Regions from separate parts of the Bacillus sp. 1A genome, predicted to be linked through region 1. Evidence: a T-box and tRNA genes for the amino acid it is inferred to sense, from the RefSeq annotation. Region 1 holds a T-box; the other regions hold tRNA genes.
What was found. The T-box of region 1 lies ahead of thrS (threonine--tRNA ligase). A T-box ahead of a tRNA ligase gene usually reads a tRNA of that ligase, here a tRNA-Thr.
Positions count from the first base shown of each region.

Region 2: it has a tRNA-Thr gene. The T-box ahead of thrS (threonine--tRNA ligase) is inferred to sense a tRNA for this amino acid. The anticodon was not compared.
Region 3: it has a tRNA-Thr gene. The T-box ahead of thrS (threonine--tRNA ligase) is inferred to sense a tRNA for this amino acid. The anticodon was not compared.

Region 1 is NZ_JBQYLZ010000001.1:2,008,371-2,011,619, reverse strand. Features, by position in the region: gene thrS (threonine--tRNA ligase) at 1-1,469, opposite strand, end outside; T-box leader at 1,517-1,746, opposite strand; gene ytxC (putative sporulation protein YtxC) at 1,778-2,659, opposite strand; gene dnaI (primosomal protein DnaI) at 2,938-3,249, opposite strand, start outside.
Region 2 is NZ_JBQYLZ010000001.1:1,680,363-1,683,611, forward strand. Features, by position in the region: rRNA gene ACUN0F_RS08385 (23S ribosomal RNA) at 1-272, shown strand, start outside; rRNA gene rrf (5S ribosomal RNA) at 374-489, shown strand; tRNA gene ACUN0F_RS08395 (tRNA-Val) at 494-569, shown strand; tRNA gene ACUN0F_RS08400 (tRNA-Thr) at 574-649, shown strand; tRNA gene ACUN0F_RS08405 (tRNA-His) at 660-735, shown strand; tRNA gene ACUN0F_RS08410 (tRNA-Leu) at 759-839, shown strand; tRNA gene ACUN0F_RS08415 (tRNA-Gly) at 869-943, shown strand; tRNA gene ACUN0F_RS08420 (tRNA-Leu) at 960-1,048, shown strand; tRNA gene ACUN0F_RS08425 (tRNA-Arg) at 1,052-1,125, shown strand; tRNA gene ACUN0F_RS08430 (tRNA-Pro) at 1,136-1,209, shown strand; tRNA gene ACUN0F_RS08435 (tRNA-Ala) at 1,224-1,296, shown strand; tRNA gene ACUN0F_RS08440 (tRNA-Met) at 1,317-1,393, shown strand; tRNA gene ACUN0F_RS08445 (tRNA-Ile) at 1,398-1,474, shown strand; tRNA gene ACUN0F_RS08450 (tRNA-Ser) at 1,492-1,584, shown strand; tRNA gene ACUN0F_RS08455 (tRNA-Met) at 1,611-1,687, shown strand; tRNA gene ACUN0F_RS08460 (tRNA-Asp) at 1,691-1,766, shown strand; tRNA gene ACUN0F_RS08465 (tRNA-Phe) at 1,781-1,856, shown strand; tRNA gene ACUN0F_RS08470 (tRNA-Thr) at 1,871-1,946, shown strand; tRNA gene ACUN0F_RS08475 (tRNA-Lys) at 1,957-2,032, shown strand; tRNA gene ACUN0F_RS08480 (tRNA-Gly) at 2,046-2,116, shown strand; tRNA gene ACUN0F_RS08485 (tRNA-Ile) at 2,127-2,203, shown strand; tRNA gene ACUN0F_RS08490 (tRNA-Asn) at 2,211-2,285, shown strand; tRNA gene ACUN0F_RS08495 (tRNA-Ser) at 2,292-2,382, shown strand; tRNA gene ACUN0F_RS08500 (tRNA-Glu) at 2,388-2,459, shown strand; partial or broken gene ACUN0F_RS08505 (IS4 family transposase) at 2,571-2,735, opposite strand; gene ACUN0F_RS08510 (L-lactate dehydrogenase) at 3,200-3,249, shown strand, end outside.
Region 3 is NZ_JBQYLZ010000001.1:428,874-432,122, forward strand. Features, by position in the region: gene ACUN0F_RS02240 (glycerate kinase) at 1-1,128, opposite strand, end outside; tRNA gene ACUN0F_RS02245 (tRNA-Ala) at 1,245-1,317, opposite strand; tRNA gene ACUN0F_RS02250 (tRNA-Gly) at 1,328-1,399, opposite strand; tRNA gene ACUN0F_RS02255 (tRNA-Lys) at 1,405-1,480, opposite strand; tRNA gene ACUN0F_RS02260 (tRNA-Gln) at 1,486-1,560, opposite strand; tRNA gene ACUN0F_RS02265 (tRNA-Tyr) at 1,626-1,709, opposite strand; tRNA gene ACUN0F_RS02270 (tRNA-Val) at 1,727-1,802, opposite strand; tRNA gene ACUN0F_RS02275 (tRNA-Glu) at 1,808-1,882, opposite strand; tRNA gene ACUN0F_RS02280 (tRNA-Thr) at 1,905-1,977, opposite strand; tRNA gene ACUN0F_RS02285 (tRNA-Asn) at 1,982-2,056, opposite strand; rRNA gene rrf (5S ribosomal RNA) at 2,066-2,181, opposite strand; rRNA gene ACUN0F_RS02295 (23S ribosomal RNA) at 2,230-3,249, opposite strand, start outside.

The sequences.
Region 1 (3,249 bases):
AGTGTTTCGTCTTTTCCAAGAGCAGTACGAACTTGAACGTCAAGTTTTGGACCGTAGAATGCCGCTTCACCTTCAGCTTCATAGTAATCAAGACCCATTTCATCCATAGCTTCTTTTAACATACCTTGTGCTTTTTCCCACATCTCATCATCAGCATAGTACTTTTTAGTATCAGCTGGGTCACGATAAGATAGACGGAATGAATAATTCTCTAAACCGAAATCTTTGTACACTTCTAGAGTTAAGTTTACAACACGTTTTAACTCTTCTTTAATTTGATCTGGGCGAACGAAAATGTGCGCATCGTTTAAAGTCATTCCGCGTACACGTTGTAATCCAGATAATGCTCCAGACATTTCATAGCGGTGCATTGTTCCAAGTTCCGCAATACGGATTGGTAATTCACGGTAGCTGTGAATATCATTTTTATAAACCATCATGTGGTGAGGGCAGTTCATCGGACGAAGAACTAACTCTTCATTATCCATTTTCATTGATGGGAACATACCATCACGGTAGTGATTCCAGTGACCAGAAGTTTCATAAAGCTCTCTGCTTCCTAGTACTGGAGTGTATACGTGATCATAGCCTAAGCTTGCTTCTTTATCAACGATGTAACGCTCGATAATGCGGCGGATAGTTGCACCTTTTGGTAACCAAAGTGGTAAACCTTGTCCTACTTTTTGGCTATTAGTAAATAGTTTTAATTCTTTACCTAATTTACGGTGATCGCGCTCTTTCGCTTCTTCAAGCATACGTAAGTGCTCATCTAATTCTGCTTTCTTAACGAATGCAGTACCGTAAATACGTTGTAGCATTTTATTATTGCTATCGCCGCGCCAGTAAGCACCTGCAACGCTTAATAATTTAAATACTTTAATTTTCCCTGTAGATGGAAGGTGAACACCACGGCAAAGATCGAAGAATTCGCCTTGCTCATAGATTGAAATAACTGCATCTTCTGGAAGATCGTTAATTAAATCTAATTTTAACTCATCGCCGATTTCTTCAAAGCGACGAAGTGCTTCTGCACGTGGCACTTCATGACGAACGATTTCTAAGTTCTCGTTCACAATTTTTTGCATTTCTTTTTCGATTTTCTTGAAGTCTTCAACTGTAATTGCTTCTTCCATATCAATATCGTAGTAGAAGCCATTTTCAATTACTGGACCAATGCCGAGCTCAAGCTTAGCATCTTTATATAAACGTTTTAACGCTTGTGCTAATAGGTGGGCTGTTGAATGGCGTAAAATGTATAAGCCATCTTCAGAATCTAATGTAATAATAGAAACTGCACCATCTTCTTCGATTGGTGTAACAAGATCGATCATCTCATCGTTTAATTTTCCAGCCACAGCTTTTTTCTTTAAGCCTGGGCTAATAGAAGCTGCGATTTCTTCAGTTGTTACGCCTTTTGGAAACTCCTTCACAGCTCCATCAGGGAAAGTAATTTTAACTACATCTGCCATCACTGGTCACTCCTCTTTTTTTCAAAATAAAAAACACTCATCCCGTAAAAAGGGACGAGTGTTGAATTCGTGGTTCCACCCTTGTTCCAATTAACATTATTGTTAATTGCTCAAGTTCAACATAACGGTGTTGTCCGTTAGCAATTACTAGAAAAAACCGTTCACTGCTAAAGTTTAGAGGTGGTAAGTAATAATCCCGTACTAGGAAGCTCACACCCTAAGGCTTCCCTCTCTGAAAATCGTAGAAAACTACTCATGTCCTCATCATGACATTTCAATATATTTCATTTATGTAGGTAATTATATGCTCAAAAACTTAGAAAATCAAGGGCGTTACCTTTATTTTTTAAATTTTTCACATTGCGCTCAAACTCATGTAATCCATGTAATTGGACCCGTTCTTGAAATACATTTCGCAAAGTAATAATCATATTATGGTCTTGTTCTTTCGTATATAAATAAATTTTTTTCGGCGAAATAGAAAGAAGTGGTGCAATTACTTTCGTATCAATATATACATCCTTTTGCTTTAATAATTCCTCGTCTATATATTGGACCAATTTCTCCTGTTTTAAACGTCTACCTTTATCATCATAGAAAATAAAACTTTCATCAAAAATAAGATGCACACAGGACAAACGTGATTTTCGGCTGCGCACTTGTTGCCTTAGCGTCTCAATAAACATTTGATATTCTTGTTCCAACTTATACTCATCAATCGACAATTCAGCAAGCTTAGCTACCATTTCCCTATATGTACGAAGGCGAAAACGAACATATGATGAAAACGAGAACGAAAGCGGATCACAAAGCCAGTTATTTAAAGAAGATTTAATATATGATTCAAATGTGTGACGTGTTAATTCACGAGCAATCCCTTTTCTTCTTCCCTTTAAAATCTCTTGTGCCATATGCAATATTTGATGACACTCTTCCTCTTCTTCATAAAAAAACTTCTCTTTTAAGATTGTATAAATCCACTTATTTTGCTTTACATTCACAATGAAATATACCATTACCGGCAATAAAATCTTTTCAATATAATTCGATTCACATACTGGTATGTGAATCACCACTTTTTGTTCCTGTAAATACACACTCGTTTCCTTATATAACAGTTCCGCTCTTTTCAATAGTTGTCTATATACATGCATAGCATCATTTTTTTCTTCGAAGCAAATTTCAATCACTTTTGTCCCCCCTTTTATCCCTGCTCTAAAGGATTGTATCTATACGTTACAAATCCTATAAGAGTCCGTCCCGCGTGAAGTTCACTCTTAGTAGAATTACATTTCCTATCGTTAGAAAATCCACTCAATATGGCTTGCTAATTTTATATATATTAAGGGAGGGAGAAAAAAATGATACAAGCTACAATGAATTTTCTATAAGAAGTTTTTCGTTTTGCAATTCACCTATTCTGAAAAGTGTTCAAAACGAAAAAAGAGCAAGCTTTTCAGCTTACTCTTTACTTATGACGTCGGTTTTTCCCGCCAATCGGAATTGGCTTCGCTAAATATTTAATTCGTTCCATAATACGTGCTGCTTTCATTTGTTCTGCTTCACCACGCTGTGTATACGTTAAATGATGTTCCAATTCCTTGAAATCAAAGTTAGACGTAAAGAACGTCGGCAAGTTTTCTAACATACGGAATTGCAAAATTGCACCAAGCACATCGTCACGCACAAAGCTTGACATCGCTTCTGCTCCGATATCATCTAGCATTAAAACTTGTACGCGTTTCACCGCATCAATCTTTTCCCCAATCGAATTATCTTG
Region 2 (3,249 bases), 330 kb from region 1:
TAGGAAATTTGAGAGGAGCTGTCCTTAGTACGAGAGGACCGGGATGGACGCACCGCTGGTGTACCAGTTGTTCTGCCAAGGGCATAGCTGGGTAGCTATGTGCGGAAGGGATAAGTGCTGAAAGCATCTAAGCATGAAGCCCCCCTCAAGATGAGATTTCCCATAGCGTAAGCTAGTAAGATCCCTGAAAGATGATCAGGTTGATAGGTTCGAGGTGGAAGCATGGTGACATGTGGAGCTGACGAATACTAATAGATCGAGGACTTAACCATATAATATGAAGCAATGTTATCTAGTTTTGAAAGAATATAAAAAACTTGTTGACTTTAAAAGTCAAATAAGTTACAATGATTCTTGTCTTAAATGAATACAGTCTGGTAATAATGGCAGAGAGGTCACACCCGTTCCCATACCGAACACGGAAGTTAAGCTCTCTAGCGCCGATGGTAGTTGGGACCTTGTCCCTGTGAGAGTAGGACGTTGCCAGGCAAATGGAGGATTAGCTCAGCTGGGAGAGCACCTGCCTTACAAGCAGGGGGTCGGCGGTTCGATCCCGTCATCCTCCACCATTTAGCCGACTTAGCTCAATTGGTAGAGCAACTGACTTGTAATCAGTAGGTTGGGGGTTCAAGTCCTCTAGTCGGCACCAGAAAATCATGGCGGTTGTGGCGAAGTGGTTAACGCACCGGATTGTGGCTCCGGCATTCGTGGGTTCGATTCCCATCAGTCGCCCCATTTTTTCTTTGAATAATTAATATGCGGGTGTGGCGGAATTGGCAGACGCACTAGACTTAGGATCTAGCGCCTTTGGCGTGGGGGTTCGACTCCCTTCACCCGCACTTTTAATAAAATAACTCATACATGTCTTGCGGAAGTAGTTCAGTGGTAGAATACAACCTTGCCAAGGTTGGGGTCGCGGGTTCGAATCCCGTCTTCCGCTCCAATTTTCAATATGACATGCCGGGGTGGCGGAACAGGCAGACGCACAGGACTTAAAATCCTGCGGTGGGTGACCACCGTGCGGGTTCGACCCCCGCCCTCGGCACCATATGCGCCCGTAGCTCAATTGGATAGAGCGTTTGACTACGGATCAAGAGGTTAGGGGTTCGACTCCTCTCGGGCGCGCTTTTATTAACGGGAAGTGGCTCAGCTTGGTAGAGCACCTGGTTTGGGACCAGGGGGTCGCAGGTTCAAATCCTGTCTTCCCGATTTTCCAAAAACATGGGGCCTTAGCTCAGCTGGGAGAGCGCCTGCCTTGCACGCAGGAGGTCAGCGGTTCGATCCCGCTAGGCTCCACTTATTTTAATATCTTTTATGGCGGTGTAGCTCAGCTGGCTAGAGCGTACGGTTCATACCCGTGAGGTCGGGGGTTCGATCCCCTCCGCCGCTACCATAAAGGACCTTTAGCTCAGCTGGTTAGAGCAGACGGCTCATAACCGTCCGGTCGTAGGTTCGAGTCCTACAAGGTCCACCACTAAAGCTTTATATCTCGGAGGTATACCCAAGTTCGGCTGAAGGGATCGGTCTTGAAAACCGACAGGCGGCGAGAGTCGCGCGGGGGTTCGAATCCCTCTACCTCCTCCATTTTTTCTAAATTAATATTTTATCATCGCGGGGTGGAGCAGCACGGTAGCTCGTCGGGCTCATAACCCGAAGGTCGCAGGTTCAAATCCTGTCCCCGCAACCAAATGGTCCCGTGGTGTAGTGGTTAACATGCCTGCCTGTCACGCAGGAGATCGCCGGTTCGACCCCGGTCGGGACCGCCATTTTTTTACATAAAGGCTCGGTAGCTCAGTCGGTAGAGCAGAGGACTGAAAATCCTCGTGTCGGCGGTTCGATTCCGTCCCGAGCCACCATTTTGAAGTCGCAAGCCGACTTAGCTCAACTGGTAGAGCAACTGACTTGTAATCAGTAGGTTGGGGGTTCAAGTCCTCTAGTCGGCACCACTTTCAAAATGAGCCATTAGCTCAGTTGGTAGAGCATCTGACTTTTAATCAGAGGGTCGAAGGTTCGAATCCTTCATGGCTCACCATTTACAATTTAATGCGGGTGTAGTTTAGTGGTAAAACAAGAGCCTTCCAAGCTCTGGTCGAGAGTTCGATTCTCTTCACCCGCTTTTCAATTATGGGCCTATAGCTCAGCTGGTTAGAGCGCACGCCTGATAAGCGTGAGGTCGATGGTTCGAGTCCATTTAGGCCCACCATAATTATTCCGCAGTAGCTCAGTGGTAGAGCTATCGGCTGTTAACCGATCGGTCGTAGGTTCGAGTCCTACCTGCGGAGCCATATTATAGAGAAGTACCCAAGTGGCTCAAGGGGCTCCCCTGCTAAGGGAGTAGATCGCGAACGCGGTGCGAGGGTTCGAATCCCTTCTTCTCTGCCAGAATTGGCCCGTTGGTCAAGTGGTTAAGACACCGCCCTTTCACGGCGGTAACACGGGTTCGAATCCCGTACGGGTCATACTAAAAGAGATAGCATAATCTGCTATCTCTTTTTTGTTGTGTAAAAGTGGACTTTTGATAGTCTGCTTTTTTATGCAATAGAAGAAATATGAAGTATTCGCTGTTGCAGTGGGGTACATAGAGAGCCGTAAATACAATCATGTTGTTTATTTGGACCTGTATGAATATGAAGGAACTATCTATCTAACAAATGATACTCAAGTTGAACTTTTACCCCAGCTGTATGGCTGTAGCCTCCTACACTTGGAGAAACCGATGAAAATACATCCGGGAGCTACTGTGGAAAATAAATAATATATAGAAGAAGCTGTCTCTCAATAGGGGTGATCTACTGGAGACAGCTTTTTTTATGTTGTCATTATTGTCGAGTTTTGTCGGTAAGTCGATATTCCTTGTCGAATCGTTGATATATTTTGAGTTACGGTAGATATATTCTAAAAATCGTTGATATATGAAAATAATCGCCGATATAATTTCACTTACCGACAAAAACGTAAGAAAATCCCTTTCACAATCTAAAGAAAACGCCTCCATTGAAATGGATTCCACACCTATTCCATCAACTTTACACTCTATGTGAAAAAGTTCACAAATAGGTCATAATTTGTGAAGTAATTCACAATAATACGTGCTACAATATGAATGTAAAGAAGTTAAACAACATTAAATTAGTATTTTAATTAATTACTTAAACAATCATAAAAAAATATATGTGAACAATAGAGAGGGGAAATTACCATGAAAAAAGGTATCAATCGTGTAGTATTAGTAGGAACAGGAGCTGTAGG
Region 3 (3,249 bases), 1.6 Mb from region 1:
TGCTATTTTCCATACTGCGGCAATATTCTTTGCTGTCATTTCGATATTCTCTTCCGCTACTTTATATGCCTCTTCTAATGTCATAGGACTCGCTGTAATACTAAATACTGCATCGATTCCTTTTTCATGAACAGCTGAATAATTCGGAGATACAGATCCTCCAATAGCAATGACAGGAATACGAAAATGCTTTGCACGCTCCGCAACACCTACAGGGGCCTTTCCATATGCTGTTTGTTCATCTATTCTCCCTTCGCCAGTTATAATTAAATCTGCACCTTCTATATGCTTATTAAAATTTGTATAGTCTAATACAATTTCAATTCCTCTCCGCAAGCTTCCCTTTAACACTGCAATAACAGCTGCTCCCATTCCTCCTGCGGCTCCTGCGCCAGGTATTTCAGCTACGTCGCAAGATAAGTATTGTTTAAGGATATTCGCATAATGCTTTAAATTCTCATCCAGCTCTTTCATCATCTCTGCATTCGCACCCTTTTGCCTCCCAAATACGAAAGATGCTCCCCTTATTCCAACTAACGGATTATCTACATCACATGCTGCTTCTATCTTTATATGCATTAAGCGTGCATCCATGCATGAAAAATCAATAGCGACAATCGAATGTAACGTCCCTCCAGATGGCTCTATTACTTCCCCTTTTCCATTTATAAACCTGACCCCTAAAGCTGACAACATACCTGCTCCGCCATCATTTGTAGCACTTCCGCCAAGTCCTAAAATAATGTGCTCAGCTCCTTCGTCTAGCGCATGTAGTATAAGCTCTCCGGTTCCTTTAGTCGTTGTAATAAGTGGGTTTCGCTTTTTAAGCGGAACGTGTTGTAATCCTGATGCTGCTGCCATTTCAATAAACGCTGTCTTTTTATCTTTAGACATACCGTAAAAGGCTTGTACACGTTCTCTAAGCGGTCCTGTCACATGAAGGGGTATCATTCTTCCATCTGTAGCATCCACAAGTGAATCAACCGTTCCTTCACCTCCATCTCCAATTGGTATTTTTACGTACTCTGTTTTAGGAAAAATTGCTCCAAATCCTCTTTCAATAGCTTCACATACTTTTATAGCTTTTAAGCTTTCTTTATATGAATCAGATGCAATAACAACTTTCACAATTATCCCCCATCCTTTATTTTTACATTTTCTTCATTTTAAACGACAAGTATGAAAGTTGTCTTTTTAAATACAAAAAAAGCTTACATCATATGATGTAAGCTTTTTTATTTAGATGGAGCCTAGCGGGATCGAACCGCTGACCTCCTGCGTGCAAGGCAGGCGCTCTCCCAGCTGAGCTAAGGCCCCTTAGTAATAAAGCGGAAGACGGGATTCGAACCCGCGACCCCAACCTTGGCAAGGTTGTATTCTACCACTGAACTACTTCCGCGAAAATGGTGAGCCATGAAGGATTCGAACCTTCGACCCTCTGATTAAAAGTCAGATGCTCTACCAACTGAGCTAATGGCTCGTAAATGGCTGGGCTAGCTGGATTCGAACCAGCGCATGACGGAGTCAAAGTCCGTTGCCTTACCGCTTGGCTATAGCCCATTAATATTTACTAGTATGGTTATCTTTTCAAAAAAATAAACCCTCTCAGGTTATTTTAAAGAAAATGGTGGAGGGGGGCAGATTCGAACTGCCGAACCCGAAGGAGCGGATTTACAGTCCGCCGCGTTTAGCCACTTCGCTACCCCTCCGACATTTAAAATATATATGGTGGAGGATGACGGGATCGAACCGCCGACCCCCTGCTTGTAAGGCAGGTGCTCTCCCAGCTGAGCTAATCCTCCAAAAGTGGTGACCCGTACGGGATTCGAACCCGTGTTACCGCCGTGAAAGGGCGGTGTCTTAACCACTTGACCAACGGGCCAAAAATTTTAAAACTCTTCCCAAGCTTCCAACCGGGCTTGAACCGGTGACCTCTTCCTTACCATGGAAGTGCTCTACCAGCTGAGCTATGGAAGCATAATGGCTCCGCAGGTAGGACTCGAACCTACGACCGATCGGTTAACAGCCGATAGCTCTACCACTGAGCTACTGCGGAATAATAATAGCCTGGCAACGTCCTACTCTCACAGGGACAAGGTCCCAACTACCATCGGCGCTAGAGAGCTTAACTTCCGTGTTCGGTATGGGAACGGGTGTGACCTCTCTGCCATCATCACCAAACTATGAAGGCATATTCCTTCAAAACTAGATAACATTGCTACATATTATATGGTTAAGTCCTCGATCTATTAGTATTCGTCAGCTCCACATGTCACCATGCTTCCACCTCGAACCTATCAACCTGATCATCTTTCAGGGATCTTACTAGCTTACGCTATGGGAAATCTCATCTTGAGGGGGGCTTCATGCTTAGATGCTTTCAGCACTTATCCCTTCCGCACATAGCTACCCAGCTATGCCCTTGGCAGAACAACTGGTACACCAGCGGTGCGTCCATCCCGGTCCTCTCGTACTAAGGACAGCTCCTCTCAAATTTCCTACGCCCACGACGGATAGGGACCGAACTGTCTCACGACGTTCTGAACCCAGCTCGCGTACCGCTTTAATGGGCGAACAGCCCAACCCTTGGGACCGACTACAGCCCCAGGATGCGATGAGCCGACATCGAGGTGCCAAACCTCCCCGTCGATGTGGACTCTTGGGGGAGATAAGCCTGTTATCCCCGGGGTAGCTTTTATCCGTTGAGCGATGGCCCTTCCATGCGGAACCACCGGATCACTAAGCCCGACTTTCGTCCCTGCTCGACTTGTAGGTCTCGCAGTCAAGCTCCCTTATGCCTTTGCACTCTACGAATGATTTCCAACCATTCTGAGGGAACCTTTGGGCGCCTCCGTTACACTTTAGGAGGCGACCGCCCCAGTCAAACTGCCCACCTGACACTGTCTCCCGGGTCGATAAGACCCGTAGGTTAGAATTTCAATACAGTCAGGGCGGTATCCCACCAGCGCCTCCACCGAAGCTAGCGCTCCGGTTTCAATGGCTCCCGCCTATCCTGTACAAACTGTACCAAAATTCAATATCAGGCTACAGTAAAGCTCCACGGGGTCTTTCCGTCCTGTCGCGGGTAACCTGCATCTTCACAGGTACTATAATTTCACCGAGTCTCTGGTTGAGACAGTGCCCAAATCGTTACACCTTTCGTGCGGGTCGGAACTTACCCGACAAGGAATTTCGCTACCTTAGGACCGTTATAGTTACGGCCGCCGTTTACTGGGGCTTCAGTTCAGA